Regions from separate parts of the Microbacterium arborescens genome, predicted to be linked through region 1. Evidence: predicted binding sites of a transcription regulator. Region 1 holds the regulator's gene; the other holds the start of a gene.
What was found. The regulator HspR, encoded in region 1, represses chaperone genes until heat shock. The targets are predictions, from matches to a motif close to AAGTTGAGTCNNNNNGACTCAACTT.
Positions count from the first base shown of each region.

Region 2: the regulator HspR is predicted to act here: its motif matches at 7,796-7,820, upstream of QUC20_RS03320 (Hsp20/alpha crystallin family protein).

Region 1 is NZ_CP128474.1:340,107-355,738, forward strand. It holds gene QUC20_RS01630 (BCCT family transporter) at 1-729, shown strand, start outside; gene QUC20_RS01635 (GNAT family N-acetyltransferase) at 800-1,246, shown strand; gene QUC20_RS01640 (MFS transporter) at 1,253-2,710, opposite strand; gene QUC20_RS01645 (response regulator transcription factor) at 2,821-3,540, opposite strand; gene dnaK (molecular chaperone DnaK) at 3,869-5,737, shown strand; gene QUC20_RS01655 (nucleotide exchange factor GrpE) at 5,740-6,366, shown strand; gene QUC20_RS01660 (DnaJ C-terminal domain-containing protein) at 6,378-7,382, shown strand; gene QUC20_RS01665 (heat shock protein transcriptional repressor HspR) at 7,476-7,925, shown strand; gene QUC20_RS01670 (DUF559 domain-containing protein) at 8,186-9,070, shown strand; gene QUC20_RS01675 (hypothetical protein) at 9,177-9,770, opposite strand; gene QUC20_RS01680 (glycosyltransferase) at 10,014-11,162, shown strand; gene QUC20_RS01685 (glycosyltransferase family 4 protein) at 11,165-12,271, shown strand; gene QUC20_RS01690 (helix-turn-helix domain-containing protein) at 12,533-13,531, shown strand; gene QUC20_RS01695 (ATP-dependent Clp protease ATP-binding subunit) at 13,596-15,632, shown strand, end outside.
Region 2 is NZ_CP128474.1:713,741-729,372, reverse strand. It holds gene QUC20_RS03360 (VOC family protein) at 1-100, shown strand, start outside; gene QUC20_RS03355 (amidohydrolase) at 124-1,362, shown strand; gene QUC20_RS03350 (sodium:calcium antiporter) at 1,446-2,510, shown strand; gene QUC20_RS03345 (hypothetical protein) at 2,544-2,876, opposite strand; gene QUC20_RS03340 (DUF2207 domain-containing protein) at 3,163-4,962, opposite strand; gene QUC20_RS03335 (MarR family winged helix-turn-helix transcriptional regulator) at 4,998-5,429, shown strand; gene QUC20_RS03330 (hypothetical protein) at 5,569-5,736, opposite strand; gene QUC20_RS03325 (HNH endonuclease signature motif containing protein) at 5,755-7,074, shown strand; gene QUC20_RS03320 (Hsp20/alpha crystallin family protein) at 7,331-7,756, opposite strand; gene QUC20_RS03315 (L-serine ammonia-lyase) at 7,908-9,317, opposite strand; gene QUC20_RS03310 (FUSC family protein) at 9,407-10,477, shown strand; gene QUC20_RS03305 (FAD-binding protein) at 10,500-11,753, opposite strand; tRNA gene QUC20_RS03300 (tRNA-Arg) at 11,892-11,964, opposite strand; gene QUC20_RS03295 (asparagine synthase) at 12,041-12,658, opposite strand; gene QUC20_RS03290 (YdeI/OmpD-associated family protein) at 12,703-13,140, opposite strand; gene QUC20_RS03285 (DUF4383 domain-containing protein) at 13,350-13,763, shown strand; gene QUC20_RS03280 (hypothetical protein) at 13,763-14,308, shown strand; gene QUC20_RS03275 (aldose 1-epimerase family protein) at 14,339-15,274, opposite strand; gene araA (L-arabinose isomerase) at 15,307-15,632, opposite strand, start outside.

The DNA.
Region 1 (15,632 bases):
TTCACCGTCAGCGCTCTCCAGGGGGCGGCGGGCGAGGCCTGGCAGGCGCAGTGGACGTCGTTCTACTGGGGCTGGTGGATCTCGTGGGCGCCCTTCGTCGGCATCTTCATCGCGCGCGTCAGCAAGGGGCGCACGGTTCGCCAGTTCGTCGCGGGCGTGCTGCTGGTGCCGACCCTGATCGGCATCCTGTGGTTCGCCGTCCTCGGCGGCTCGGCGCTGTACCGAGAGCTCGAACAGCCCGGGTCGATGCTCGCCGCCGATGGTTCGGTGAACCTGCAGGGGGCGCTGTTCCAGCTTCTCGAGGGGCTGCCGGCCGGTGGCGTGCTGACGATCGGCGCCATCGTCCTGATCGCCGTGTTCTTCATCACCTCGGCTGACTCGGGCGCCCTCGTCATGGGCATGATCGCCACGGGCGGCAACCCCGAGCCGCCGCGCTGGGTGCGTGTGTTCTTCGTCGTCATCACCGCCGCCCTCGCGAGCGCACTCCTGCTCGCCGGAGGCCTGCAGGCGCTGCAGACCGCGGCGATTCTCATCGCGCTGCCCTTCTCGATCGTCATGCTCCTGATGTGCTGGTCGACGGTGCTGGCCTTCCAACGCGAGCGCCGCGCGTACGCCCGTGCGGAGCGGGCCCAGTTCATCGAACGCATCGGCGACCACTACGGCCTCGAGGTCGAGGAGCCGAACGAGCGGGGAGTGCGCTTCCCGTGGATCGTCGGCAGGCGCGGCTGACGCGGACATCGTCGATCGCCGCGAAGGCGCCGGGCCCGACCGCCCGGCGCCTTCGTCGTACGCTGGGCGGATGCCTCCGGTGTCCTCCGCCCGTCTGACCGATGTTCCCGCCGAGACCCTCTACCGTCTGCTCTGGCTGCGCGTCAGCGTCTTCGTCGTCGAGCAGGCCGCGGCCTACCCCGAGCTCGACGGCCGAGACCTCGAGCCCGCCACCGAGCTCTTCTGGATCGAAGACGACGGACGGGTTCTGGCGACGCTCCGGCTGCTGCGCGATGCCTCGGGCAACGCCCGCATCGGACGCGTCGCCACCGCCGCGGAGGCCCGCGGCCGTGGCCTGTCGGCCCAGCTCATGCGCGCGGCGGTCGAGCGCGCCGGCGAGCGGTGGCCCGGCGCGGCGATCGACCTCGACGCGCAGAAGCACCTCGCCGACTGGTACGGGCGGTTCGGATTCGCGATCAGCGGGCCGGAGTTCTCGGAGGACGACATCCCGCACGTCCCCATGCGGCGTTCCGCCTGAAGCCGGTCAGCGGATGCCGGCCTGCTTCGGCAGGCGCACGAAGAGCAGCAGCACGAGCCCGAGAAGCAGCACCACGGCGATGCCCAGCACGCCCCAGATGATGCTGCCGAACCAGGCGATGAACAGCGCCCACATGGCGGGGGAGAGGAAGCTCGCGACGCGCCCCGTCGTGGCGTAGAGGCCGAAGATCTCACCCTGCATGCCCGGAGGCGTGACGCGCGCGAGCAGTGAGCGGCTCGCCGCCTGTGCGGGTCCCACGCATCCCGAGAGGATGAGCCCGGCGATCCAGAACACGATCGATCCGGCGTCCTGCAGCACGAACAGCAGCACGGCGACCGCGATGAGCCCCGAGAGGGTCGCGATGATCACGGCTCGCGCTCCGAAACGGTCGTCGAAGCGTCCCGCGATGATGGTGGACGCGCCGGCGACGAGGTTCGCGGCGATGCCGAAGACCATGACCTCCGTCGGCGAGAATCCGAACGCGCGGGCAGCCAGCACCCCGCCGAAGGCGAAGACGCCCGCGAGGCCGTCGCGATAGACCGCGCTCGCCAGAAGGAACCAGAACGTGGGGCGCTCGGTGCGATACAGGCGAGCGATGTCGGCGACCAGGTGGGCGTACGCCGCGAAGAAGCCGACCTTCTCCGTGCTGTGCGGTGCGGAGCGCTCGGGGACGTTCAGCATCAGCGGGATGGCGAAGACGATCGTCCAGACCCCGCATCCCACGGCGATGAGCCGGTAGGCCAGACCGTTGCTCGTGTCCATCCCGAACCAGTCGGCCAAGGTGAGCACGACCACGAGGGTGAGCGCGACGATGCCGCCGATGTACCCGAGGCCCCAGCCCAGGCCGCTGACCCGGCCGATCGTGCGAGGCGTCGACACCTCGACGAGCATGGCGTTGTAGTTGACGCCCGCGATTTCGGAGACGACGGCGCCGAGCGAGAGGACGATCGCGCCGTACCAGAAGTACGCCGGGTCGGCGAAGGTGAAGAACAGCGCGAACTGCAGCAGCGCGAGGACGACGGTGAACACGCCGAGCCACCGCTTCTTCCGGCCCGATCGGTCGGCGGTCTGCCCCAGCACCGGCGCGAGGAGCAGGATCAGGATGCCGGCAGCTGTCGAGGCGACGCCGTACCCGCTCGCCAGCTCGGCGAGGGCTGCTTCCTTGATCGGGTCGGAGTCGGGCAGCGCGGCGATGTCGGCGGGCAGGAACGAATCGGAGACGAGGAACAGCGACGCGAAGACGAAGGTGAGGATGACGGAGTTGAACGGCTGCGTCGCCCAGTCCCACAGTGCCCACGACACAACGGTCTTCCGGGGGACGGGCTGCTCGTCGACATCGCGGGTCTGCATGGCGGCGATGCGCCCGAGGGCCTGCGTGTCGGCGGCGGTGGGGGGCGTGGGAACCCCCGGCGCGGATGCCTTCGGGCTGCGGCCTCCGCCGGGCGGATCGGTCTCGGGTGACATGCCGGGCACGCTACGACCTCTCCGTGAACACTCGGTGCCGCCCGTCGGCGGCGCGTCGCATCTTCGCGACGGGGTCAGCGTATCCGCAGCCGAACGGGGTGGGGCGCTTTTCAGTCGCGACGCGCGAACCGGTAGCCGATGCCGCGCACTGTCTCGATCCAGCGGCCGGTGCGTCCGTCGTCGCCGAGCTTGCGGCGCAGGTTCATCAGGTGCACCTCGACCGCGTGGAGGTCGTGGGGGCTGACGTGTTCGCCATGGACACCGCTCTGACGGCGCAGCATGAGCGCGATCCACGCCTTCTCGACGACGTCACCGGGGCGCTGCATCAGCGCCTGCAGGACGTCGAACTCGGAACGGGTCAGATCGAGGGCGCGGCCGTCGAGTTCGACGCGGCGCGATCCGGGGCTCAGCCGCAAACCACCTGCTTCGAGCCAGCCACCCGACACGTTCTCGGGTGACTGGAGGGTGCGGGGGCGCCGCATCAGGGCGTCGATGCGGGCGCGCAGCTCGTAGGGGCGCCAGGGCTTGATGACGTAGTCGTCGGCTCCGCTGCGGAAGCCCTCGACCGTCGCGGTCTCGTCGTCGACGGCGCTGATGATGAGCACGTATCCGTCGTGGAAGGCCCGGATGCGGCGAACCGCCTCGAAACCGTCGATGCCGTCGAGCTTGACGTCGACGGTCGTCAGGTCCGGACGCAGGTGGCGGACGGCGTCGACTCCGGCGGGGCCGTCGGGGAAGGCGTGGACGGCGAAGCCGTGCTGCTCGAGGGTCTGGCTGAGCAGGCTGCGGAGGTCGTCGTCATCCTCGATGACGACGGCGCTGCGCGTCACGGGTGCCTCCGGGCACGCGGGAACGCTCGACGACCGCCCATCACGGGCTCGGAGTCGACGAGAGGCGAGTTCGGGTTCACGCTTCTTGTCATGAGTGGACTCAACATATAGCGCGCCGCTGAGAGGATCCGATGATCGTGCCTCAGGGTTGCTCAGAATTGGCTCAGGTGGACGTCATGCACCTCGCCATCCGGCAATGAACTTGATACGACCTGACTCAACTTCTCTTGACATGGTTTCGGTGCGCGAGTACAGTTGAGTCATCGCGGCTCAGGTTGGGCCGCCGCAGACTTCAGATCCATCAGAACCGCAAGTAAGGAGACAACTCATGGCACGTGCAGTGGGTATCGACCTGGGCACGACGAACTCCGTCGTGGCCGTCCTCGAGGGCGGCGAGCCCAAGGTCATCGCCAACGCCGAAGGGCTCCGTACGACCCCCTCGGTCGTCGCATTCACCAAGGACGGCGAGGTCCTCGTCGGTGAGACCGCCAAGCGGCAGGCCGTCACCAACGTCGACCGCACCCTGACCTCCGTCAAGCGCCACATGGGCACCGACTGGAAGACCCAGGCGATCGACGGCAAGGCGTACACGCCGCAGGAGATCTCGGCTCGCATCCTCCAGAAGCTCAAGCGCGACGCCGAGCAGTACCTCGGCGACACGGTGACGGATGCCGTCATCACCGTGCCCGCGTACTTCAACGACGCCGAGCGCCAGGCGACCAAGGAGGCCGGCGAGATCGCGGGCCTGAACGTCCTGCGCATCATCAACGAGCCGACCGCCGCCGCGCTGGCCTACGGCCTCGACAAGGGTAAGGAAGACGAGCTCATCCTCGTCTTCGACCTCGGTGGCGGAACCTTCGACGTCTCGCTGCTCGAAGTGGGCAAGGACGACGACTTCTCGACGATCCAGGTGCGCGCCACGGCCGGTGACAACCGCCTCGGTGGCGACGACTGGGACCAGCGCATCGTCGAGTACCTCATCAAGCAGTTCAAGGACACGACCGGTGTCGACGTCTCGGGCGACAAGATCGCCCTGCAGCGCCTCAAGGAGGCCGCCGAGCAGGCGAAGAAGGAGCTCTCCAGCTCGCAGTCGACCTCGATCAACCTGCCGTACCTCTCGCTGACCGACTCGGGCCCCGTGTCGCTCTCGGAGACGCTGTCGCGCGCGAAGTTCGAGGACCTCACGAAGGACCTGCTCGACCGCACGAAGAAGCCCTTCGAAGACGTCATCCGCGAGGCCGGGATCAAGGTCGGCGACATCGACCACGTCGTGCTCGTGGGTGGCTCCACCCGCATGCCCGCCGTGTCGGAGCTCGTGAAGAAGGAAGCCGGCAAGGAGCCCAACAAGGGCGTGAACCCGGACGAGGTCGTCGCCGTCGGCGCCGCCCTGCAGGCCGGTGTCCTCAAGGGCGAGCGCAAGGACGTCCTCCTCATCGACGTGACCCCCCTGAGCCTCGGCATCGAGACCAAGGGCGGCATCATGACGAAGCTCATCGAGCGCAACACCGCCATCCCCACCAAGCGCAGCGAAACCTTCACGACCGCCGACGACAACCAGCCGTCGGTCGCCATCCAGGTCTTCCAGGGCGAGCGCGACTTCACCCGCGACAACAAGCCGCTCGGCACGTTCGAGCTCACGGGCATCGCGCCGGCACCCCGCGGCATCCCGCAGGTCGAGGTCACCTTCGACATCGACGCCAACGGCATCGTGCACGTCTCGGCGAAGGACAAGGGCACCGGCAAGGAGCAGTCGATGACGATCACCGGCGGCTCGTCGCTGCCCAAGGACGACATCGAGCGCATGGTGCGTGAGGCCGAGGAGCACGCGGCAGAGGACAAGAAGCGCCGCGAGGCAGCCGAGGTGCGCAACCAGGCCGAGACCCTGTCGTACTCGATCGAGAAGCTCATCGCCGACAACGCCGACAAGCTGCCTGAGGACGTCAAGTCCGAGGTGCAGGGTGACGTCGACGCGCTGAAGACCGCACTCGCTGGTGATGACGACGAGGCCGTGAAGACCGCGTTCGAGAAGCTCAACGCATCGCAGGGCAAGCTCGGTGAGGCCATCTACGCGCAGGGTCAGGCAGACCAGGCGCAGGGTGCCCCGACCGACGCTCCGACCGGTGACGCCGGTGCGACGGCATCCGATGAGGACGTCGTCGACGCCGAGGTCGTCGAAGACGAGGACGAGAAGAAGTAATCATGACCAACAAGGACTTCGAAGAGCCGCACGGCGAAGACGAGGTCCTCGGCGGGGAGGGGTCGGACGCCCAGGCGTCCGGCCCCGACGCGCACGAGGCCACCGGAGCAACGGATGCCGCGGACGCCGCGGCTGCGGACGACGAACTGACCATCGACGACATCCTCGGCGCGACGCAGTCCGACGAGGCCGCCGTCGCCGAAGCGCCTGCCGAGGAGCACGACCTCGTGCTCGACCTCAAGCGCGTGCAGGCCGAGTACGCCAACTACCGTCGGCGCACCGAGGAGCAGCGCGAGGTCGAGATCGAGCGCGCCAAGGGCTCGGTCGCCAAGGGTCTGCTGCCCGTGCTCGACGACCTCGACCGTGCCGACAAGCACGGCGACCTCGTCGAGGGATCGCCGCTCGCGGTGATCGCGGACAAGCTGCGCGGGGTCGTGGCGCGACTGGGTGTCGAGTCCTACGGCGCCGCGGGCGACGCGTTCGACCCGCAGCAGCACGAGGCGATCTTCCAGGCGCCCACCCCGGGCACGGCCGAGCCGACGATCCTCGAGGTCGTCGAGGTCGGCTACCGCCTCGGCAGCATCGAGCTGCGTCCGGCGAAGGTCGTCGTCGCCGTGCCGGCCGAATAGGAGGCAACGACATGGCCAGTCAGGACTGGTTCGATAAGGACTTCTACAAGGTGCTGGGCGTCTCCAAGGACGTCTCCGACAGCGACCTGAAGAAGACCTACCGCAAGCTCGCGCGCAAATACCACCCCGACTCGACGCAGGGCGATGCTGCGGCCGAGGCGAAGTTCAAGGAGATCAGCGAGGCGTACTCCGTGCTCTCCGACAAGGAGCAGCGCGCCGAGTACGACCAGATCCGAGCGATGGGGTCGGGCAGCGCCCGCTTCACCGCGGGTGGCCAGGGCGCGGGTGGCTTCGAAGACGTCTTCAGCGCCTTCAACCAGGGGGCTCGAGGCGGCGCCGGAGCGCGCGGCGCGGACTTCGACGACATCTTCGCGATGTTCAACCAGCAGTCCGGCCGATCCAGCCGCTTCGGGACGGGCGGCTTCGGCCGCTCGACCGGCGGATTCCAGGGCTTCGGCGGCCCGCAGCGCGGCGCCGACGTCACAGCTCGGACGACGCTCGACTTCGCGACGGCGGTGCGCGGCGACACCGTCACGCTCCAGGGCGAAGACGGCAAGCCGTTCAAGGTGAAGATCCCCGCAGGCGTCAAGGACGGCCAGAAGATCCGGCTGCGCGGCCGCGGGCGGCCCTCGCCCGACGGCGGCGAGCCGGGTGACATCGTCGTGGCCGTCACGGTCCGCCCGCACTCGGTGTTCACGCGCGATGGGCTCAACCTGCGCGTCGTGGTTCCGGTGACCTTCACCGAGGCCGCCCTCGGCGCCACGATCGAGGTTCCGACGCTCGGCGGCGACCCCGTCAAGCTCCGGGTTGCGCCCGGCACGCCGTCGGGTCGCGTCCTGCGGGTCAAGGGTCGCGGTGTGAGCACGTCCAAGGGCACCGGCGATCTGCTGGCCGAGGTCCAGGTCGCCGTTCCTGCGCACCTCGACGAGGAAGCCCGGGCGGCCCTCGAGCGCTTCGCGGAGGTCGAACCCCGCGAGAACCCGCGTGCCGACCTGATGAACAAGGCGCGCGGCTGACACACCCGTCGTCGACCCGCCGCACCCGTTCGCCACGGGACTGGTGCGGCGGGCCGGATGACGACGATCTCGACGTCCAGGAGGTGACCAACCATGGCTGAAGACGACATCGACGAGGACGCCCCGATCTTCGCGATCGCTGCCGCGGCGGAGCTCGCCGCCATGCACGCGCAGACCCTCCGGCAGTACGACCGGCTGGGGCTCGTGGTGCCCGGGCGCACGCAGGGCGGGTCGCGGCGATACTCGCTGCGGCACATCCGTCAGCTGCGTGAGGTGGCTCGGATGTCGGCGGAGGGCATCAGCCTGCCCGCTATCGCGCGCATCCTCGAGCTCGAGAACGAGGTCGCGGGCCTTCGGCGTGAGGTGCGAGACCTCGAGCAGCGTCTTCGCGACGAGATGCAGCAGCGCCCCGGTGCGCGGGTGTTCGCCGCGGGTGCGACCGGCGCCGTCGTGACCCTGCGCCACGGCGCGCGCGTCCGCCGCGCGACCGAGGTCGTGCTCTACCGCCGCCCCGCCGCCCCGCCCACCGCCCCGCAGTCCTAGCCGCCCCCGCAGCCTCAGCCGGCCCCGCAGCCTCAGCCGCCCCCGCAGCCTCAGCCGGCCCCGCAGCCTCAGCCGGCCCCGTCGACCCGACACAAAGGGTCGTTATCCGGCGTGCGGAGCGGCCATTCGGGTCGGTTCAGGGTGGGGCGGGGGTGGGGCGGGGTGGGCGGGGTTCCTGCACAGGCGAGGGTGGGGGAGACCGGATGGTGAACGGGCTGGGGATATCGCAGGAGAGGGCGAGAGAGCGTCAGTCTGGACGGGTGGCACGCATTCCTGCTGAGCTCCCCGAGGCGCTGCCGGGTGCCTTCACGGTTGGGACCGCGCGCGCGACCGGTGTGACGCGGGGCAGACTTCGTTCCGCCGACCTGGCCGTGCCCTTCCGCGGCATCCGCTCGCGTGCACCCGTGACGGACGTGCGCGCGCTGGTGACCGCCTATCTGCCGAAGTTGCGCGCAGGCGAGCACATCAGCCATGCCACGGCAGTGGCTCTCGTCGGCGGCTGGATTCCAGAGCGGCTGCGCACGCAGGTGGACGTCGCGGCGCCGCGACCGCTCGGGCGCGCCCGGGGTGCGGGGGTGCGCGGGCACGAAGCCGCCGCGGCGAGTCGGTGGCGGTTCGGACCCGTTCCGATCGAGCATCCGGCCGTCGCCTGGTGCCAATCGGCCGAGCTCATGGGCGAACGCGAGCTCGTCATCGCGGCAGACTCCCTCATGCGCAGGCATGATCCCGTCCTGTCCATCGAGCAGCTCGGCGGGGCGGTGGCGGCGTGGTCCGGCCGGCGCGGCGTACGTGCACTCCGACTCGCGCACGAACGCTGTCGGGAACGCACCGACTCCGTTGCGGAGACGGAGCTGCGTCTCGACGCCGAGGACCTCGGGATGACCACCTTCGAGGTCAACGCGGTCATCCGCGATGAGGCCGGGCACTTCGTGGCCTATGGCGACCTCGTCGACGCCGAGCGGCGCGTGCTCCTGGAGTACGACGGTCAGCAGCATCGGCTCGACGACGCGCAGTACGGCCGCGACGTCGACCGCCTCGACGACCTCGCACGTCTCGGCTGGCGCGTCATCCGCGTGAACAGAACCCACTGCGGCGCGCGGCGTCGCGCCGTCCTCCTCCGTGCGCGCGAAGCGTTGACCAGCTGACCCCCCAACCCCTCGCCGACCCGACACGAATGGTCGCTCCGGCCGGAATTCGGCGACCTTTTGCGTCGGGTCGGCGATCGGGCAGGGGCGGAGGGGGCGGAGGGGGTCAGGCGGGAGGAAGGCGCAGGGTGCCGGCGGACTCGTCGAGGGTCAGATCGTCGACGACGCGCAGCGAGCGGGCGAGATGATCGAGCTCGTCGAGCACCGTTCCCACGCGCTCGCGGTCGCTGCAGACGGCCGACAACGTCACGAGGTGGGTGCCGGTGTCCCACGTGTACGACACGAACGGCGGCGTCCTCGGATCGGGAGGCAGGGTCATCACGAGCTTCTCGCCCACCCCCAGGTAGGGGGAGCGGAAGTCCTCGGTGTCGTCGTACTCCATCGGCATCATCGCCCGCGCCGCCCGCACCTGCGCCGTCGCCTCCTGCATCTGCGCGAGAACGACCAGCAGCTCGGGGTCGGCTTTCCACATCCAGGCCCGCACCCGGCCGTTCGCGCGTCGCATCAGCATCGGCACCGCCTGGCTCGCGGCCCACGCGGCGAACCGCCCGCCCGGGCGCGGCGCGGCGCCGATCGCGGCGTTGGCCTGGCTCAGCAGCATCCCGATCGCGCGCTTGCGGGCGCGGCGTCCGGAGAATCCGAACGATTCGGTGACGGCAACCCAGCGGGCGGGATCGGCATCGGCTTCGAGTCGGGCCATGACCCCAGCCTAGGGATGCCGCCGGGGTTCCCGCGTCCGCCCGCCGTGCAGCCCGTGCGGCCGGTTTGCCTCAACGCCGGGCCGCCTCCCGGAAGCGTCAAGACCGCTCGGGTAAGCTCGGGGCCGCCGCGTCGGCCACAGCCGGCGGCACTCCGCCGTACAGATTGGGCCTGACCCGTGACCGAATCCACGACGAACGAGGGTGTTCCCGCCGCCAGCTCGCGCGCACCTCTGACCATCGTGATGGGCGCCGACACCTTCGCCCCCGACGTCAACGGAGCCGCCCGCTTCGCCGAGCGGCTCTCCGCCGGCCTCGCCGCTCGCGGTCACGATGTCCACGTCGTGACGCCGAGCGTGAAGCACTCGCAGTCGGGCGTCTTCACCGAGAACATCGAGGGCGCGGACCTCACCGTCCATCGCCTCCCCGGATGGCGCTGGTACCCGCACGACTGGCTGCGCTTCGTGCTGCCGTGGCGCTCGAAGCACTACGCGCGGCGCATCCTCGACTCGGTCAAGCCCGACGTCGTCCACAGCCAGTCGCACATCGTCATCGGCCGCGGGCTCACCCGCGAGGCGAGGAAGCGCGGCATCCCGGTGGTCGCGACCAACCACGTCATGGCCGAGAACGTCATCGACTTCACGACGCTCCCGCCGTTCCTCGACAAGATCATCATCAAGCTCTGCTGGGACGACGCCAAGCGCACGTTCCTGATGTCGCGCGCCGTGACGACCCCCACGCGCAAGGCCGCGGAGTTCCTCGAGGACACGATCGACATCTCGGGCGTCATCCCGATCAGCTGCGGCATCGACAAGCGCAACTACACCCCCGACCTCACCCCGCGCGAGCACCGTCGCATCCTGTTCGTCGGTCGCCTCACGACCGAGAAGCATGTCGAGGTCACCCTGAAGGCCGTCGCCAAGCTCGCGCCCGAGCTCGACGTCCACTTCGACATCGTCGGCGGCGGCGACCAGCGTCGGAACCTCGAGCAGACCGCGCAGCAGCTGGGCATCAGCGATCGCGTCACGTTCTTCGGGCGCACCGATGAAGCCGACCTGCGTGCCGCGTACACGCGGGCGGATGTGTTCGCGATCGCGTCGATCGCCGAGCTGCAGTCGATCGCGACGATGGAGGCCATGGCCTCGGGGCTGCCGATCGTGGCGGCGGATGCCGTCGCGCTGCCCCACCTCGTACAGTCGGGTGTCAACGGTTACCTCTTCGAACCCGGCGACGTCGACGATCTCGCGGACAAGCTGCGTCGGGTGCTCACCGCATCGCCCGAGGAGTACCTGCGGATGCAGCAGGCCTCGCTCGACGGCGTCGAGATCCACGACATCGAGCGCACTCTCGACACCTTCGAGAAGCTCTACCGCGGCGAGCCGCTCGACGCGTGACGATGCGGCTGTTCTTCGACGCGCGTTACATCCGCACCGACTTCCACGACGGCATCAGCCGGTTCTCGCACGAGCTCGCGCACGCGGTGTTCGCGGCGGCGCCCGCCGAGGACGTCGAGGTCACGTTCATCGTGCACGACCCCGCGCAGATCGCGTTCCTGCCCGAGGGAGCCCCCCACGTCGTGCTGCACGCACCGACCTCGATGCTCGAGCCCTTCGCCGCCCTGCGTCTGAACCGTCACCGTCCCGACGTGGTCTACTCGCCGATGCAGACCATCGGTGCCCTCGGTCGCCGATTCGCGCTGATCCTGACGCTCCATGACACGATCTACTACCGGCACCGCACACCTCCGCGCGACCTGCCGTGGTTCGTCCGTCTGGGATGGCGCCTCTTCCACCTCTCGTACGCGCCGCAGCGGGCGACGCTCAACGCCGCTGACCTCGTCGCGACGGTGAGCGAGACGAGCAAGCGGCAGTTCGCCGACGTGAAGCTGACCAAGCGCGAGGTGGTCGTGCTGCCCAACGCTCCGCAGCGTCTGGCCGACCTCGCACCGGCGACGGCGATGCCGGGGGCCGCCAAGCCGCGGAACATCGTCTACATGGGCTCGTTCATGCCCTACAAGAACGTCGAGACGCTCGTCCGGGCGATGCAGTGGCTGCCGGGTCGCACACTGCACCTGCTGAGCCGCATCTCGGACGGCCGGCGCGCCGAGCTCGAGAAGCTCGCGCCCGCCGACGCCCGCATCGTCTTCCACGGCGGGGTGACGGATGCCGAGTACGCGGCGCTCCTCGCCGACGCCGGTATGCTCGCGACGTTGAGCCTGGACGAGGGCTACGGGCTGCCGATCGCCGAGGCGCTCGCGCTCGGAGTGCCCGCGGTGGTGAGCGACATGGAGATCTTCCACGAGGTCGGCGGCGACGGGGCGCTCTACGTGCCGCCGCGCGATCCGCGTGCCTTCGCGGCGGCCGTCGTCTCGCTCGACGACGACGCTGCCCGTGCGGGGCTCGTGGCGGCGGGCCGCGCCCACATCGCGCGGTTCACCTGGGTGGAATCGGCGTCGCGACTGCTCGCGGCATCCCGTCGCGCCCGCGCGCTCCGCGCTCGCTGACGTCCGCCGCGATCCTCTTCGCGGGGCGCCCGCCGTCGCGAGGCCCCGGGGCCACCTCCGCCGGCCGAGGTAGGCGCGACGCGTCGGTGGGCACACGGCGGTAACCGTCGTGCGCGACGACCGCGAGGGTGGCGATCGACGCAGCGACGACAGCGACGATGACGGCGACGAGAAGCAAGTCGGAATCCATGGCAGAAACGCTACGATTGGCGTCATCCTGCCGACACTGGCGGACGAGACGGTATTCGGAGGAATCCTGCCATGCACACGGTCGCCTGCGTCGTCCAGCCCGGATTCGCGCCATTCGAGTTCGGCCTCGCGTGCGAGGCGTTCGGCCTCGACCGATCCGACGAGGGCATCCCGAACTTCGATTTCCGTGTCGTGACGCCCGATCCCGGCGTGGTTCCGGCCAACCTCGCGTTCTCGCTCAACGTCGACGCGGGCCTCGAGTTCGCCGACGAGGCCGACCTGGTGATCATCACACCCATCCCGCGCGAGAGTTGGGATGCCGTCGACGAGCGGGTGACGGCCGTGGTGTGTCGCGCAGTCGAGCGCGGCGCCTGGGTGCTCACCGTCTGCAGTGGAGCCTTCGTGGTGGCGGCATCCGGTGTGCTCGACGGCAAGCGCGCGACGACCCACTGGCGCTACGCCGAGACGATGGCACGCATGTACCCGCGCATCGAGGTCGATCCCGACGTGCTGTACGTCCAGTCGGACCGGATCATCACCTCGGCGGGCACGGCGGCCGGCCTCGACGCCTGCCTGCACCTGCTGCGCATCGAGCTCGGCGCCGAGGCGGCGAACACCATCGCCCGACGGATGGTGGTTCCGCCCCTCCGCGACGGCGGACAGGCCCAGTTCATCGCCCGTCCCCTTCCCGAGGCGTCGTCGCTGTCGCTCGCGCCGATCACCGACTGGATGATCGCGAATCTCGACCTCGATCTGTCCGTCGATCTGCTCGCCTCGCGCGCGCACATGTCGCCGCGGACGTTCGCCCGACGATTCAAGGCCGACTACGGGACGACCCCGGCGGCGTGGCTCGGGCGGCAGCGGATCCTGCGCGCGCAGCGATTGCTCGAGCAGACCGATCTCGGCCTCGATCAGATCGCGGCCGACAGCGGCTTCGGTTCCGCGTCCGTCCTGCGGCAGAACTTCGCCCGCGCCCTGGGGGTGAGCCCATCGGCATACCGCGCTCGCTTCGCCTGCACGCCCGAGGCCGCTTCGGTGGCCGGTGTCGCGCCGGAGGCCGTAGCGTCCTGAGCAACACGGTGATAAACTTGAGTCACACAGGCTCAAGTTTGAGCCGAGAGATTTCAGGAGAGATATGAACGCCACGCAACAGCCCGGACAGGAGGAGGCGCAGAGCGCCCTCGAGCAGTTCGGGATCAACCTCACCGACCGCGCCCGGCAAGGCAAGCTCGACCCCGTCATCGGACGTGACAGCGAGATCCGCCGCGTCAGCCAGGTGCTCACACGACGCACGAAGAACAACCCCGTCCTCATCGGCGAACCCGGCGTCGGCAAGACCGCCGTCGTCGAGGGCCTCGCCCAGCGCATCGTCGCCGGTGACGTCGCCGAGAGCCTGAAGAACAAAGAGCTCGTGTCGCTCGACATCTCCGCGCTCGTGGCCGGCGCCATGTACCGCGGCCAGTTCGAGGAGCGCCTGAAGAGCGTGCTCAAGGAGATCACCGAGTCCGACGGCCGGATCATCACCTTCATCGACGAGCTGCACGTCCTCATGGGTGCCGGCGGCGGTGAAGGGTCGGTCGCCGCATCCAACATGCTCAAGCCCATGCTCGCCCGCGGCGAGCTCCGGCTCATCGGTGCGACAACCCTCGACGAGTACCGCGAGTTCATCGAGAAGGACGCCGCCCTCGAGCGCCGTTTCCAGCAGGTCTACGTCGGCGAGCCGAGCGTCGAGGACACCATCGCGATCCTCCGCGGACTCAAGGAGCGCTACGAGGCCCACCACAAGGTGGCGATCTCCGACGGCGCCCTCGTGGCCGCGGCATCCCTGTCCAACCGGTACATCCCGGCCCGCCAGCTGCCCGACAAAGCGATCGACCTGATCGACGAGGCCGCCTCGCGCCTGCGCATGGAGATCGACTCGGCGCCGCTCGAGATCGACGAGCTGCGCCGCCACGTCGACCGGCTCAAGCTCGAGGAGCTCGCGCTGAAGAAGGAGAAGGATGCCGCTTCGCGCGAGCGTCTCGAAGCCCTCCGGGCGACCCTCAAGGACGAGCAGCAGAAGCTCGACGACCTGCAGGCGCGGTGGGAGCGGGAGCGTGCATCCCTGAACCGCGTCGGTGACCTCAAGACGCGCCTCGACGCCGCTCGTGTCGAAGCCGAACGCGCTCAGCGCGAGGGCAACCTCGAGAAGGCCTCGCGCCTGCTCTACGCCGAGATCCCCGCGCTCGAACGCGAGGTCGTCGAGGCGGAGCGCGCCGAGACCGCCGTCGACGGTCCCGAACGCATGGTCAACGAGCAGGTCACCGACGAGGACATCGCCGCCGTGATCGCCGCGTGGACCGGCATCCCCGTCGGACGCCTGCTGCAGGGCGAGACCGAGAAGCTCGTGCGACTCGAGTCCGAGCTCGGCAAGCGCCTCATCGGTCAGAAGGTCGCGGTGAAGGCGGTCGCCGACGCCGTGCGACGCTCGCGTGCGGGCATCAGCGACCCGAACCGTCCGACCGGCTCGTTCCTCTTCCTCGGCCCCACCGGCGTCGGCAAGACCGAGCTCGCGAAGGCCCTCGCAGAATTCCTCTTCGACGACGAGCACGCCATGGTGCGCATCGACATGTCGGAGTACGGCGAGAAGCACTCGGTCTCGCGGCTCGTCGGAGCCCCTCCGGGATACATCGGCTACGAGCAGGGCGGCCAGCTCACCGAGGCCGTGCGGCGGCGCCCGTACTCGGTCGTGCTGCTCGATGAGGTCGAGAAGGCGCACCCCGAGGTGTTCGACGTGCTGCTGCAGGTCATGGACGATGGTCGCCTCACCGATGGCCAGGGCCGCACGGTCGACTTCCGCAACGTCATCCTGATCCTCACGTCGAACCTCGGTTCGCCGATCCTCATCGACCCGACGCTGAGCCTCGAGCAGAAGCGCGAGCAGGTGCAGATCCTGCTGCGCCAGGCGTTCCGTCCGGAGTTCCTCAACCGCCTCGACGACACCGTCATGTTCGAGGCGCTGAGCCAGGACGACCTCGCGCAGATCGTCGAACTGTCCGTCGACGCGCTGCAGCGGCGGCTCAAGGACCGGCGCCTCTCGCTCGCCGTCACGCCCGACGCGCGCGCCTGGCTCGCCGAGCGCGGCTACGACCCCGTGTTCGGGGCCCGGCCGCTGCGCCGCCTCATCCAGTCC
Region 2 (15,632 bases), 370 kb from region 1:
CGCGAGCGTCGTCCGGCTCGTCGAGCAGCAGTGGGGCGCGTGGCCCGAGCGCTACTGGCAGATGACAGACCCCGAGGGCAACGAGTTCTGCCTCCAGTGACCACCCGTCATAGGGTCGACGTCATGGCCCCCCGCACCCTCGCCGTCGTGAACGGCCGCATCGTCCCCGTGTCCGCACCCGTCATCGAGGGCGGGACGGTCGTCGTCACCGACGGCGTGATCACCGCCGTCGGCGGACCCGAGACGCCCGTTCCCGACGGAGCCGAGATCGTGGATGCCGCGGGGCGCTGGGTGCTGCCCGGATTCGTCGAGGCCCACGGGCATCTCGGCGTCCACGAAGACGGCGAAGGCTGGTCGGGCAATGACACCAACGAGATGACCGACCCGAACGGCGCTCGTTTCCGCGCACTCGACGGCATCGACATCGAGGAGGTCGGGTTCCGCGACGCATTGGGCGGCGGCGTGACGTCCGTCGTCATCAAGCCGGGATCGGGCAACCCGATCGGCGGACGCACGGTCGCGATCAAGACCTGGGGCGGGCGCACCGTCGACGAACAGGTCATCGCCGAGAACGTGTCGGTGAAGTCGGCCCTCGGCGAGAACCCCAAGCGCGTCTACGGTGACAAGAAGCAGACGCCCTCGACCCGCCTGGGCGTCGCCTCCGTGCTGCGCGACGCCTTCGTCGATGCGCAGAACTACGTGGCCAAACGGGATGCCGCGGCAGCCAAGGGCGAACCATTCGATCGCGACCTCGGCAAAGAGACGCTCGCGGAGGTGCTCGACGGCACGCTCCTGTGGGACCAGCACAGCCACCGGCACGACGACATCGTCACCGCGATCCGTCTGGCCGAGGAGTTCGGCTACCGCCTCGTCGTCAACCACGGCACCGAAGGCCACAAGATCGCCGATGTCCTGGCCGAGAAGGGCATCCCGGTCATCTTCGGACCGATGCTCACCTCGCGCTCGAAGGTCGAACTGCGCGACCGTGCGATCGGGGCCCTCGCCCTGATCGCTGCGGCGGGCGTCACCGTCGCGATCACGACCGATCACCCCGTTGTGCCGATCGACCAGATCCGGCTGCAGGCCATCCTGGCAGTGCGCGAGGGCCTCCCGGCCGACGTCGCCCTGCAGGCGCTGACGACCAACCCCGCCAGCATCCTGCGTCTCGACGATCGCGTCGGTGCTCTCGAGCCCGGTCGCGACGGCGACCTCGTGCTGTGGTCGGGCGACCCCCTCGCGGTCGAATCGCGTGTCGAGCACGTCGTGATCGGCGGCGCCACGGTGCTCGAGACCACCGATGACGGAGACGTGCACATCGTCGAGCGGTGGGAGCGGTTCGGGCGCTCCAGCTGGCTGCGCTGAGCCCGACCGGCTGAACCGGAGTCTCTCGCGCCCGCGAGCGCAAGAGGTACGCGCATGCCGCGGTACGGGTGTGCACTGAGGGCATGTCGAACCTGCCCCTGTGGCTGCTCCTGGTGATGTTCGTCGGCGCTGCGGCCGTCGTGTGGGCGGCGGGCATCCAGCTCTCGAAGTCGACCGACGTGCTCGACGACCGATGGCACATCGGCAGTGCCTTCGGTGGACTGATCGTGCTCGCTGTGGCGACGAACCTGCCGGAGATCGCCATCACCGTCAGCGCCGCGATCTCGGGAAACCTCGAGGTCGCCGTGGGCAACATCCTCGGCGGCATCGCCCTGCAGACGGTCGTACTGGTGATCCTCGACGCGTTCGGCAAGCGCGGGCGCGGGGTCAGGCCGCTCACCTATCGTGCGGCATCGCTCGTCCTCGTGCTCGAAGCCGTGGTCGTGGTCGCCGTGCTCGCCGTGGTGATGGCGGGCAGCCAGCTGCCCGGCGACCTCGTCGTCGCACGGGTGACCCCCGATGTCGTGCTCATCGCGGCGCTGTGGCTCGCGGGGCTCTTCCTCGTGCAGCGCGCCGGGAAGCATCTGCCCTGGCATGAGAACGGCACGTCGCCGGGCGCGAGCGAGCACACGCCGGGCCACCGGCGCGCGAAGCCGCAGCATCCGCATCATGCGATGAGCACTCCCGCGGTCGTCGTGGTGTTCGTGGTCTCGGCGCTCGCGACCCTCGGTGCGGGAGTCGTTCTCGAACGATCCGGCGACGCGATCGCCGACGGGATCGGGCTGTCGGGCGTGCTGTTCGGAGCCACCGTCCTCGCGCTGGCCACCGCGCTGCCGGAGATCTCGACGGGGCTGCAGGCGATCCGGCAGGGCGACGACAACCTCGCGATGAGCGACATCTTCGGCGGCAACGCCTTCCTGCCGGTGCTGTTCCTCGTGGCGACACTGATCTCGGGGCAGGCTGTGCTGCCCCAAGCGAACGGCGCCGACATCTATCTCACGGCGCTTGCCGCGCTGCTGACCCTCGTGTATGTCGTCGGGCTCATCTTCCGGCCCGCACGGCGCGTCGCCGGGATGGGCGTCGACTCGCTCGTCGTGCTCGTGCTCTACGGCGCCGGCGTGGCGGGTCTCTTCGCCGTCGCCGGGTGAGCGTCGCCGAGTGGGCGTCGCCGAGGGCGCGGGTCAGATCTCGTCCGAGCGGGGCGACCGCACCGACCAGCCCACGCGGCGCAGTGCATCTGCCAGGCGCGCGGCCTCGGTCGCCGCAGCATCCCACGACACGTCGGAGCACACGTCCACCGCCAGCGGGGGCGGGTCGGCGAACTTCGGGATCTGCACCTCCGCCCATACGTCCCGGCCGAGTCCGACGCGGGGGAACGCGGTGCCCGCGTTCTCGATGACGCCGTCCGAGACGAAGGCGATCGTCTCGAGCGCGTCGGGCTTGGCGATCGGCAGGTCGACGACGAGCGTGACCACGAAGGGTCCGCTGGCGGTGTCTCGGCCGTGGGCGTGCACCCGCTCATCCTGACAGACCGGCGGCTCCTCGAAGGCCGAAAGCCCGACGTCGGTGAGGCGCAGGCTCAGTGTTCTCAATGATTACGAAGAGATAACGGAAAACCCTTGCTCGTCGTTACCTCGTCGTTATAGAGTGCTCGCACGGTAGCTGTTTTGCTGTGGCAGCCACCGGCATGTGATTGCAGGAAACTCTTGGTGCAAAGGGACGAGGGCCCGACCGAATGCCTCTTCGGTCGGGCCCTCAACTGCGTTCGCGACGCCCGGCGGGGCTCCGACTGACGGTCACTCAGGCGCCGCCGCCACCACCCCCGCCGCCTCCCCCGCCCGCTGAACCGCCGCCGCTCGACCCGCCAGCCGTCGACGACGACGACGCGGCGGCCGACGACAGGGTGCCGATGCCGGCCGCGAACGACGAGGCGTCGAACCCTCCGGAACCGGAGTACCAGATCGGCGCGGTCACGCCGGCTGCGGCGTACGCCGCCGTCAGGTGGGCCGCCCACTCCTTCTCGCGGCCGAACAGCACGGCGTACGGCAGCAGCCGCTCGTAGATCCGCAGCACCTCCCGCGGGTCGTCCGTCGCCACGGGCTCGCGTTCAGCGCCCGCCGGCGACTGCAGCATCCGGATGCGATCTTCTTCGGCCCAGCGAATGAACAGGTCGAGCCCCAGGAGGTGATCACGCGTCTCGGCGCCGGCTCGCGAGAGCGGCGAGCCCGAGACGGCGAAGATCACGACGAAGAAGGATGCCGCGGCCAGCACGATCCCCACCACGGGGAGGGCCGGGTGCACGTACGAGCTCAGGGCCAGCGCGCCGAACAGGATGACGAGACCGGCCAGCACGACGCACGCGGCGACCGGCCAGCCACGAACCCCGGCCGGAACCGTGCGGTACATGTCGCGCCGCTTGAGGTTGTCCTCGGCGAGCTTGAGGGCGCGCTGCGTCTCGGATGATAGCCGGGTATCGGACGAGCCGAAACGGTAGATCTCGCCGCGCCGGTGGTGCGGGAACATCCCGCTCAGCAGCATCCGGCCGTTCTGATCGGCCAGCTTCGGGTCGACCAGTTCCGCCTGCAGCTTCGCCCGCCCCCAGCGATGCTTGCCGTCGTCGACGATGCGGATCGAGCCGACGAGCGCCTGCTCGAGCACCTCGGCCGGGATCGCCTTCGAGGTCTTCTTCAGCAGCACCGCCGACTCGAGAGCATCGATATCCCGGGGAGGGGTGTACTCGGCGATGATCGTGGGGCGCCCCGGCTCGTCGCGGAGGTAGCGGCGCCGGTTCCGCAGCGCCCAGCCGGTAGCGCCGGCGAGGAGCGCGACCGACCCGGACTGAAGCCATCCGAGAGGCGACGACACGAACGAGGTGTCGTAGGTCTCGAACGCACCCGCTTCGAACCCGACCGCCAGGGTGAGGGTCTCATGCGGAGCCAGGTCGGACGCCGACGCGGTGATCGTGGCGCCATCCGGCGACGCGGTGATCTCCGGGCACGCGGTGGTGCTGTCCTGCTCACCGACGTAGCAGGCCTCACGTCCCGCGAGGGAGTCCGCGATGGTCGGATCGACATGCAGCGTCGCGGTCACCTGACGGAACGGCTGGTTCCAGTCGGTGCCGTTGACGTCCCAATAGAACTCGAGTCCCGTGTCGGGGAAGTCCCAGACGACGTTCTCGAGGTCGTAGGTGAACACGAACGTGTTCCGGCCGTGCAGGTAGGCAGCGCCTCGCGTCAGGATGCCGAGCGTGCCATCCTCGCTGTCGGTCTCGACGGGCCGGGCCGCGCCGTTCTCATCCGTGACCGAGATGAGCTCGGGATGCAGCGGCTGCCCGTTGTAGGTCTCGGGAAGAAGTCGCCGCATGCCGCGGTTCTGATCCGAATCGGGGAAGTCGGCGACGAACGTCTCGACGACGCGCATGCGTGCGGTCCCGTCGTCGTCGCGGGTGAATGTGTAGTCGACGGACAGCGAGTCGAAGACGAACGCATCGAGATCGGCGGATTCGTCGGCGGATGCCGCGGCCGGTGCTGCCAGCGCGAAAACTGCTGTGATCAGCATGAGGACCGCGACCGCGACTGCCGCCCGGCTGCGACGGATCATGCCGACCAGCTTAGGCGGGCAGTAAAGTTGTCGCCATGAGCGATCGTCGTCGTGCCGTGGCAGCGTGGGAGAGTCTCTTCCGCGCACAGCACGAGATCTTCGACGACATCAGCAACGACTTCGCCGGCGACGAGCTCACGCAAGCCGAGTACGACGTGCTCTTGACCGTCGTGCGTGGCGCCGGTCATCGTGCGCGGCTGCGCGACGTCACGGCGAACATGCTCATCAGCCAGCCGAGCGTGTCGCGGCTCGTCGACCGGATGGTCGCGCGCGGGCTCATCACCAAATGCGGAGACCCGACCGACGGCCGCGGCGCGATGCTCACCGCGACACCCGAAGGCGTCTCGGCGTTCCGCCGCCTCGCGGCAGCTCACGGACGTTCGATCGCCGAGCGGATGTCGGTGCTGTCGACCGACGAACTGGAGCAGCTCGAGCAGCTCACGACGAAGCTGCGCCGACTCTCCTGATCTGCGGCGCCCGGTCCAGTGGCTTTCGGGCGCGGCGGGTGGTGTCGTAGCGCGTTCGTGACGGGCCTTGGCTCGGTTCGGGTGCGGTGTCGCCGGGGCCGGGGTGCCGGGCGCCTGCTCCTCCCCAGCGGCGCCGTCATCAATTGCCCCCACAGTCGTACAAAAGTTCGACCTGAATGTCGTACCCCGCTGCCACAATGGGAACATGGAATCGAGCGGCGAGATGTGTGGGGTGCGATGCGATGACGCCGCGCCCGCGCAGGTGCTCGCGTTCGCGCGGTATGCGGAGGCGCTCGATCTTGTCCATGCTGGCGAGGTTGAGCGGATGCGTGCGTTGGCCGATCTGGGCCGGTCGGCGTTGCGGGAGGCCCGGCGCGATGGGGTGCGGGGCATGGCCTCCGACATGGAGTTGCGATCGGTTGCGGCCGAGGCGGCGGGGATGGCGCGGTTGACGGATCGGCGGTTGCAGGGCGAGATCGACCATGCGATGACCGTCATCGACGACTACCCCGCCGTGTTCGAGGCGTGGGTGGAACGGCGGATCGAACGCGGACACGTCGATGTCGTCGTGAAGATCGGGGCGGGGCTGCCGGACGAGGTGCGGGAGTCGTTCGCGGAAGCGGCGATCGGCGTGTGCGAGCGGGATGTACCGTCCCGGGTGCGGGGTGCGCTCGAGGTTTTGGCGGCGCGGGTGCACCCCCAGTCGTTCACGGAGCGGCATGGTGCTGCGGCGGTGGAGCGGTGCGTGCGGGTGTTCCACGGGGCCGACGGGATGTCGAACCTCGTCGCCAACCTCCCCACCGTCATCGCTGTGGGGATGCTTGACCGGCTCACCCAGATGGGACAGTCGGTGAAGGACGCCCGGGCGGATGCCGCGGAGGCGGGTGGTTGCGGTGATGCGGTGGAGGCGGATGCTGCCGCGGCCGGTGCTGCCTCGGCCGGTGCTGCGGGCGCCGGGGCAGATGCGGCGCCAGACGCCCGGACGATGGATCAACTGCGTGCTGACATCCTCGGCGACCTCGTCCTCGGCGGAGCACCGGTGGTCGACCCGACCTACGGGGCCGACCGGGCCGGCGGGCTCGGGGCGATCCGGGCGCGCGTGCAGGTCACCCTCACCGCGGAGACCCTGGTGGGCCGTGACGAGCACCCCGCCGAGGCCGTCGGCGGTGCGCTGGTCGATGCCGAGACCGCGCGGCTGCTCGCGGGACAGGTCACCGAGTGGGACCGGCTCTTCATCGACCCGGTCACCCGCACCCCGGTCGAGATCGACACGTACCGGCCCACCATGGCGATGAAGAAACTCCTCACCGCCCGTGATCAGCACTGCCGGTTCCCCGGATGCCGGCGGGCGGCGATCAGGTGCGAACTCGACCACACCATCGACTACGCCCTCGGCGGCCACACCCACCTCCACAACCTCGCCCACCTCTGCCAACGACACCACTCCATGAAGCAATTCACCCGGTGGGAAGTGCGGCAGGTCGGCGGCGGAGTCCTGGAATGGACCTCACCCCTCGGCAGGGTCTACCGCGAAGACGTACCCACACCAGCGGTCTGCTTCACCACCGACACGACCGACACGACCGATCCACCGCGGGGCGGTCGAACTGGCGGGGCACCGCCACCCGAACCACCACCCTTCTGAGCCGGTGCGTCGCGCACTCGCGCGCACCACGACTTTTCCCAGGCGTGGCGAAACTATGCCAGCGCGCCCCACGACGCATCGCTGCCTCGCTGAGGTCAGTCCGCGACGACCCTGAGACCCTGCCGTCGCTGTGCACACGCAAAGGGCGGCCGCGCCCCCGAAGGGGCTGCGGCCGCCCGTCATGCAGTGCGCTCGACGCGCGCTGTGAACGCGTCACGACATGCGCTTCGGCAGGTTCTGCGCGATCGGTTGTCGATCAGTTCTCGATCGGCACCACCGGCGCGGCGGCGTCGGTCGTGACCTCCACCTTCCGCGGCTTGGCCTTCTCGCTGACCGGGATGGTGACCGTCAGGACACCGTTGTTGTAGGTCGCGGCGATGCCCTCGGTGTCGACGCCCTGACCGAGGTTCAGCTGACGCAGGAAGCTGGCGGCCTCGCGCTCGCGCGTGATCCACTTCACACCGTCACCGCTCGCGAGCGTGCGCTCGGCGCGGATCGTCAGCAGCTGGCCGTCGACGTCGATGTCGACCGAACCCGGGTCGATGCCGGGCAGGTCGGCGGTCATCACGTAGTGGTCGCCGTCACGGTAGAGGTCCATCGGCATGCGACGGGGGCCGCGGCGCGTGTCGAAGAGGCTCGAGGCGATGCGGTCGAGGTCGCGGAACGGGTCGTAAGTAGCCATCGATCTTTCCCTTCTCTGATGCTTCGTGTTGAGATCTGAAAGTTGAGCCTTAGCGGCTCAACTGCATCCAGATTAGCACTCCCTCCCTTCGAGTGCCAAGGGTTCTCGCACGGCGAACAGCGCCCCGACGAGCGGGGCACATGGGCGGCACTCAGCACTCGACGACGTTGACGGCGAGACCGCCTTCGCTCGTCTCCTTGTACTTGTGCGACATGTCGATCCCGGTCTGACGCATCGTCTCGACGACGGCGTCGAGCGAGACGTAGTGCTGCCCATCGCCGCGCAGGGCGAGGCGCGCCGCGGTGACCGCGGTCGACGCGGCGATCGCGTTCCGCTCGATGCATGGAATCTGCACGAGGCCGCCGACCGGGTCGCACGTGAGCCCCAGGTGATGCTCCATGGCGATCTCCGCAGCGTTCTCGATCTGCGCGCTATTGCCGCCCATGACTGCCGTCAGACCGCCCGCCGCCATCGCGCACGCGGAACCCACCTCCGCCTGGCAGCCGCCCTCCGCGCCCGAGATCGACGCGTTCGCCTTGAAGAGCGAGCCGAGCGCGGTCGCGGTCAGCAGAAACCGCCGGATGCCGCGCCGGCGATCGAGCTCCTCCGACCCGAGCCGCGACTCCGCGGCGAACCGCCACCAGTACATCGCGACGGCGGGGAGGATGCCCGCGGCCCCATTCGTGGGCGCGGTGACCACGCGTCCCCCCGATGCGTTCTCCTCGTTGACGGCGAGCGCGAAAGCGCCGAGCCACTCCCCCGGGAGCTCGCGCCCACCGGCGGCCTCGGCCGCCTCGAGCTGCGCGCGCATCGCACCTGCGCGACGCCGCACCCGCAGCATCCCCGGCAATGTGCCCTCGGCGCGCAGGCCCGCCTCGACGCACCCCGCCATGGCGTCCCAGATCGCGTCGAGGCCGGCGGCGACCTCGGCCTCGGGCCGGAGCGCCTCCTCGTTGCGGCGCGCCAGCCCGGCGATGCTCAGGCCATCGCGATCGCACAGCTCCAGCAGCTCTGCGGCACTGCCGAAGCGGTACGGCCATGCGACATCCCGGCCCGGCGAACCATCGGCGTGCGATTGCTCGCCCGTCCCCGCCCGGCGGATGAAACCGCCCCCGACCGAGAGGTAGGTCTCCGATGCGACGAGCACGCCTGCGGCATCCCAGGCGTTGAGCGTCATCGCGTTCGGGTGCTCGGGCAGTCGCGTCCGCGGCTCGAAGGACACGTCGCTTCGCGAGAACGACACCGGGTGCCGCCCCGCGAGCGAAAGGACCGCTCCGTCGACCCAGTCCGTCCACGCCGCGCGAACCACATCGGGATCGACGGTCTCCGGCGCGTGGCCCTGCAGCCCCGCGACCACGGCATCCGGCGTGCCGTGCCCGATCCCGGTCGCCCCGAGCGACCCGTACAGCACACAGCCGACGCGCTCGACCTCGTTCAGCCGGCCACCGGCTTCGAGCCCCACCGCGAAGGCGCGGGCAGCGCGCAACGGTCCGACCGTGTGGGAGCTCGAGGGTCCTACACCGATGGAGAACAGCTCGAACGCCGAGACGTAAGCGCTCACACCCCCAGGCTACGCCAGCATCTGCCGCAGGAGCCCGGCGACGTCAAGGGCATATGCGAGAACCCGGGGCGCACCTATCGTCGCGACCGATGACCACTGCACCCCACCCCCGTCTGGCGTCGCTCAAAGCCGCCGCGCGAACCGCGGGCGGCGAGGCCTTCGCGGTCTCGCGCCTGCTGCTGGCCGGCAAGACGGCCCTCGCCGCCGCCATCGCCTGGTACCTCGCACCGTTCGTCCCCTTCGCGCACGACGAGTACTCCTACTACGCACCGCTCGGCGTGCTCGTCAGCATGTACCCGACGATCGCCGACTCGGCCAAGGCCGGACTGCAAGCGGTCGGCGGGCTGGCGATCGGCATCGCGATCGGGCTCGCGGGCCTGTGGATCGTCTCGGGCCCGAGCCCCCGCATCCTGGGTGTCGCGATCGTCGTCGCCGCGGGCGTGGCTGTCGGCGGCATCCGGGCGCTCGGCACCGGCCGGGACTGGATCGCCATCGCGGCGTTGTTCGTGCTGCTGCTGGGAGCGAACGACGCCGGCGGTTTCTCGGTGTCGTACCTCGTCACGATGGCGTTCGGCGTCGTCATCGGTGTCGCCGTCAACCTCGCGATCGTTCCGCCCCTGTACCTGCGACGCGCCTCCACCCGCCTGTCGCAGCTGCGCGACGCGGTCTCGGACCGCCTCGAGATGCTCGCCGCCTCCGTCGCCGACAGCGCGCCCACCGACGCGACCGGCCAGCGCTATCTCCAAGAGATCCTCGACGCCGTCTCGGCCGACGTGCGCGAGGCCGCCCGCAGCCGCAAAGCCCACCCGCTCGCCCGACGACGCCGCGGGATCGAGGCCGAGAACGGGCGCCGCCTGAGAGCGCTCGAGAACACCGTCCGTCAGACGATCGAGCTCGCCGAGGGGATCGACGCCCTCCCCCTGACCCCGGATGCAGAGCCGCTGCGCGCCGAGCTCGCCGAGGCGGTACGGGCCACGGCGCGGGCGGTGGCACGGCCGGTGCGCGATCCCGCGACCCCGGCGGCGGTCGAGGAGGCCGAGACGGCACTCGCCCGCGTCGTCGAGGCGGCACCCACGCCCAGCGACGGCCGCATCTCGCCGTGGACCCGCGCCGCGGTCGATCTCAGCCGCATCATCGAGGCGTCTCGACCGTTCGCCTGACGCGACCGGTCGGCGCGGCAGGTCACCGCGCCGGGATACCCAGCACCCGTTCGAGGTACGGCCCCGAGAACTTGCCGTTCGGGTCGACCCGCGCGACGAGCGCGCGGAAGTCGTCGAGGCGCGGAAGCGAGTCGCCGATGGGCATCGAGAAGACCTTGCCCCAGTGCGGACGAGCGTCGAACGGTGCGAGCACGCGCTCGACGTGAGAGATCGCCGCCCGAACGGCATCCGGTTCGTTCTTCCAGGTGAAGTGGATGCAGACGCTGTCGCGTCCGAACCCGGGCGAGAGCCAGAGGTCGTCGGCCGCCACGGTACGCAGCTCGGTCACGAGGAGTGCCGGCTCGACCCGGTCGGCGATCGAACGAACGGCCGCGATGGCCTCGACGGCCACAGCCCGGTCGACCCAGTACTCGGTCTGGATCTCGTCGCCGTTGGACGGCGTCGCGTCGATACGGAAGTGCGGCAGACGCTCGCACCAGTCGCCGGGCACGCCACCCTGCTCGGTGGTGTTGTCGACCCCGTCCGCGGCCGGCGAGTCTGCCTTCGTCCTCACGCGACGGGCACTCAGCAGCCGCTCCGCCATGTCGGGAGCCGAGGTTTCGTCGAGACGCTCTTTGATCCAGACCTCGCCGACATCGGCCGTGTTCCAGCGCGTGAACACGCTGACGCTGTACCCGGATGCCGTCACCTCGTCGAACCGCTCGAAGAGGTCGTCCCACGTGAGCCCGGCATACGTGTCCTGGCGAACCCGGTACGTGGGTTCGATCGCGAGCGTCAGGCGCACGACCGGCCCGAGCGCGCCGAGGTGGACGACGCTCCCGGCAAAGTCGTCGTCGCCCGCTGAGACCGTGCGCAGCTCGCCGTCCGGGTCGATGAACTCCAGCGCGCGGACGGCGGTCGCGAGCGAACCGTTGCGATCGCCTGATCCGTGCGTCGACGTCGCCGTCGCGCCCCCGACGGAGATGTGCGGCAGCGACCCCATGTTGTGCAGCGCCCACCCGTGATCGGCGAGGTGCCGAGCGACGACGGCGTACCGCGTGCCGGCCCCCACGGTCACGGTGCGGGCCGCCTCATCGATGACGATGTCGGGATCGATCCCGGTCAGGTCGAGGAGAACGCCGGCAGCGTCGGCCAGGTCGTTGAAGGAATGCCGAGTCCCCAGCGATCTGACGTGGTCGTGAGACGCGACGAGTCGCTGCGCCTCGGCGATCGTCGTCGGCACGAGCACGCCTTCGGCGGCGAAGGTGTGTGTTCCGGCCCAGTTCCGTTCGGTCACGAGCCCACGCTACGCGATGGCCACCGAGAATGTACACAGCTACAACAAAGTCCTCGATGCTGTCACGCCAGATGGCGCCAGAGAAACAAAGAAGCCCCCGCAGAGCGGAGGCTTCTCGTTCACTGTCTCAACACAGTGTGCGCCCGAAGGGACTCGAACCCCTAACCTTCTGATCCGTAGTCAGATGCTCTATCCATTGAGCTACGGGCGCATGGCCTGGAATGTCTCCCGGGCCGTCGTCAAGCATAGCCCGCTCTCGCACAAAGAGCGAATCGAGCGCGGAACGGCTAGTCGATCACCGGCGTGGCCGCGGAATCGAGGGCTTCGTCGCGCTCGACAACCTGCCGTTGCGCGTTGCGACGCTGCGACCGCAAGCGCGGAAGATCGACCATCCGTAGAGCTTGCATGCGCGCCGTGCGCATGCGCTCGTAGTCGGGTTCGAGATCCGGCCGCGCCGCCTCGATGCGAAGGGTCCGGTCGATGTTGCCGGCGACCTCGGACCACGCGGCCTCGCGCGCGTCGGCGATCAGTTTGCGCAGCTCGCCCTCATCCGCCGCGCGTTCACGCAGCTCCTTGGCGATGCGCAGCGACTGCTTGCGCCGCCGTCGCAGGTTCGACACATCGCGGCTGCGGTAATCGTGGGTGCCGCTCGAGTCGCTGTAGCGGCCGCTCGCCGCCTTACGTTCTCGGTGAGTGCGCTCGGCGTCGGCCTCGGCTTCCTCCGCGAGCGAGATCAGCGCATCGCGGGCGTCGTCGAGAAAGCGATCGGGCTCGAAATCGCGCCCATCGGCGAGGATGTCGACGAGGATGGCGTTCTTGAGCGCCAGGCGGGTCGCCGCGGAGGCGATGTACAGCCCTTCGGCGACGATCTCCGAGCTCTTGGTACGCGCTTGACGGGTGGCCAACGCTGCCCCTCCTCACCTCACCCCAATCCTATGGGGCGCAGGTGTCAGCCGAGCTTGGCGATGATCGCCGCGATCCGCCTCGCGCGGGTCTCCGGCGTCTTCGCCGACTCGACGTTGACGACGTGCGCCTTGCGCGCGCTCGGCGCCAGACGGTCGAACGCCGCGGTCGCCCCCGCTTCGGCCAGCGCGGCGACCAGATCGTCCGGCGTCTCGACCTCTCGAGGCGCCTCATCCAGCTCGATGTCGACGACGATGGCATCCCCGCCCGCGAGGCCACTCTCGCGCCGCCGCTCGGCGGAGAACGGCACCAGCGCGAGCCCGCGCATCGAACCCACCGTACTGCGGAAGGAGAAGCCGTTGACGGTGACGGAGACGGCGGGACGACGCCCACCGCCCAGGGCATCCAGCACCGAGAAGGGCACCTCGATGCCGGTGTTGTTCCCGAACTGGGACAGCGTCGTCTCGAATCGCACGATTCTCACTACCACCGCCCATGAAGGCAGCACAAGGCCTGTGAGCCGTGAAGTCGCTGACCGTAGCCTCGCGTCACGGCCTGGGCATTACTCCCCATCGATATCGACGACCACACAAGATCGGACGCCCCGGGCCCACCCAGAGGCAAACCGATCTGCCACTGTCACCGAACAACCGCAGCACCGCGACATCCGTCGCCCAATGGGAGGGAACCCTCATGCGTACATCACCGAACCGCCTCGTGGCGATCATCTTCGGCGCCGTCTACATCCTCGTCGGCCTCCTCGGCTTCACCGTGACCGCGGGCGTCGACTTCATCGCCACCGAGGGTGGCCTGCTGCTCGGCATCTTCGAGGTCAACCCGCTGCACAACATCGCGCACCTCCTGATCGGCGCCGCGCTGCTCATCGGCGGCCTCTCCGGCGTCCGCGCCGCGAAGGGCGTGAACACGACGGTCGGTGCCGCCTACCTGCTTCTCGGCATCGTGGGCTTCTTCATCCAGGACAGCGCCGCCAACGTGCTCGCCCTGAACACCGCCGACCACTTCCTCCACCTCGCCAGCGCCCTCGTGCTGCTGGGTGTCGGCCTCGGCACCGACCGCGCCACCGCCCCGCGCACGGCCGCGATCTGATGAACGCCGCCGCGCTCACCCGCTCCTGGCCCACGCTCGCCGCGTGGGGGGCTGGTCTGCTCCAGCTCGGCGTGGGCGCGGGCATGATCACCCAGGGCACCGGAGCCGCCGACCGCGGCGTCGGTGCCCTGGCGGTCGCGGTCGGGGCGGCCGCCCTGGGTTGGGGCGTCGCCGCCCTGACGCGCGGCCGCCTCGTCGCTCCCCGCGTCGCGATGGCCATCGCCGTCGTCGGCACGGTGATGTCGGGGCTTGCTCTTGCGGCGGACCCGATGCGCATCAGCGTGCACGCCGTCGGCGTGACCGCCCTTCTCCACGTCGCGTACGGCGTAGCGGCGGCGGCCGTCGTACGGCGGGCGCGCTCAGCGTCAGCCGACACCTCTCCCGCCGACGCCCGAGTCGCACCACGGACGAGCGTCATCGGACTCGTCGCGGGCTGCGTCATCGTCGCCGGACTCGTCACACCGGCACTGGGCGCGACGGAGGCCGGCCGCGCTGCGCCGAGCCACTCCGACCACCCGCTCTTCTCCACCGAGCACAGTCACTGAGACCCGGCGCTCGGCGACCCAGCCGCGGGATCAGATCGCGCTGATGCGCCAGGAAGCCTCGACCGTCTCGGCGGGAGCGATGAAGATGAGTCCCGCGTCGTAGTCGTAGCGTGCGGCGTTGAACGCATCCGGCGCGCACGTCATCGGCTCGACCGCGAGACCCGCACGGTGCCCCGGCTGCGCCGGTCCCCCGGGAAGGTCGGCGGTGTGCACCTGCACCCAGGGACACGCGGAATCCCACGAGATCGCGACGCCGGTGCCCGACGGATCGGTCACCCGCACGGTTGCCACGCTGTCATCGGTACGCGAGAGCCCCGTGAACGCATGGTCGATCTCGACGGCGCCCAGCGCCCGCGGCTCTCGGAAGTCGAACTCGGCGATATCCGAGACATCGGCCAGCGCGACCGGCGACAACCGATCAGGCGTCACCTCGAGCACGCGTGCGGCGGGAAGCTCGAGCGTCCACTCGTCGAGCGGCGACGACCCGGCGACGAGATAGGGATGCGGCCCCGTGCCGAAAGGCGCGGCATCCGTACTCTCGTTCGTCGCGCGCACCGTCTGCGTCAATCCGTCGGCGCCGAGCCGGTAGGTCGTCTCGACGCGCACCGTCCACGGGTAGGCCGTCTGCGCGACGATCGTGGCGCCGAGCGTCACGTGATCGGCGGCGACGACCACGGGCTCGAAGTCGAGCCAGGCCACCAGGCCGTGCAGCGCATGGTGCCGCTCGGGTTCGGTCAGGGCGAGGCGGTAGCGCGTGCCGTCCACCTCGTACTGGCCGTCGACGACCCGGTTCGGCCACGGCGCGAGCGTCGCGCCGCGGTAACCCGGACGCACCTCGTCCTCGCCGTAGGGCACGACGAGGTCGCGTCCGGCGACCCGGAAGGAGCGCAGCGACGCTCCCACGCTCGCCACGATCGCCTCGGCGTCGCCGAATCGCAGCACGTACGACGTTCCGGATGCCGCCACGGGCGTCCCCTCTCGATTCTGGTTCTCAGAGCTCACAGTCCGCGGGCCAGGCGGTAGTAGGCCTGGTTCCAGCGGAGCTCCTTCTGGAATCCTCGCACCGTCGTGTCGTCGTCGATGACCACGAGCTCCGTCCCGGCGATCTCGGCGAAGTCGCGGAACACCTCGATGCCGACCGCCGTCGTCATGACCGTGTGGTGGGCGGCACCGGCTGCGAGCCAGCACGCGGCGGACGTGGCGAAGTCGGGCGCCGGCTTCCAGATCGCGCGTCCTACGGGCAGCTTCGGCAGGTCGGGAGCCTCGACGTTCTCGACGACGTTCGCCGTCAGACGGAACCGGTCGCGCATGTCGCTCATCGCCA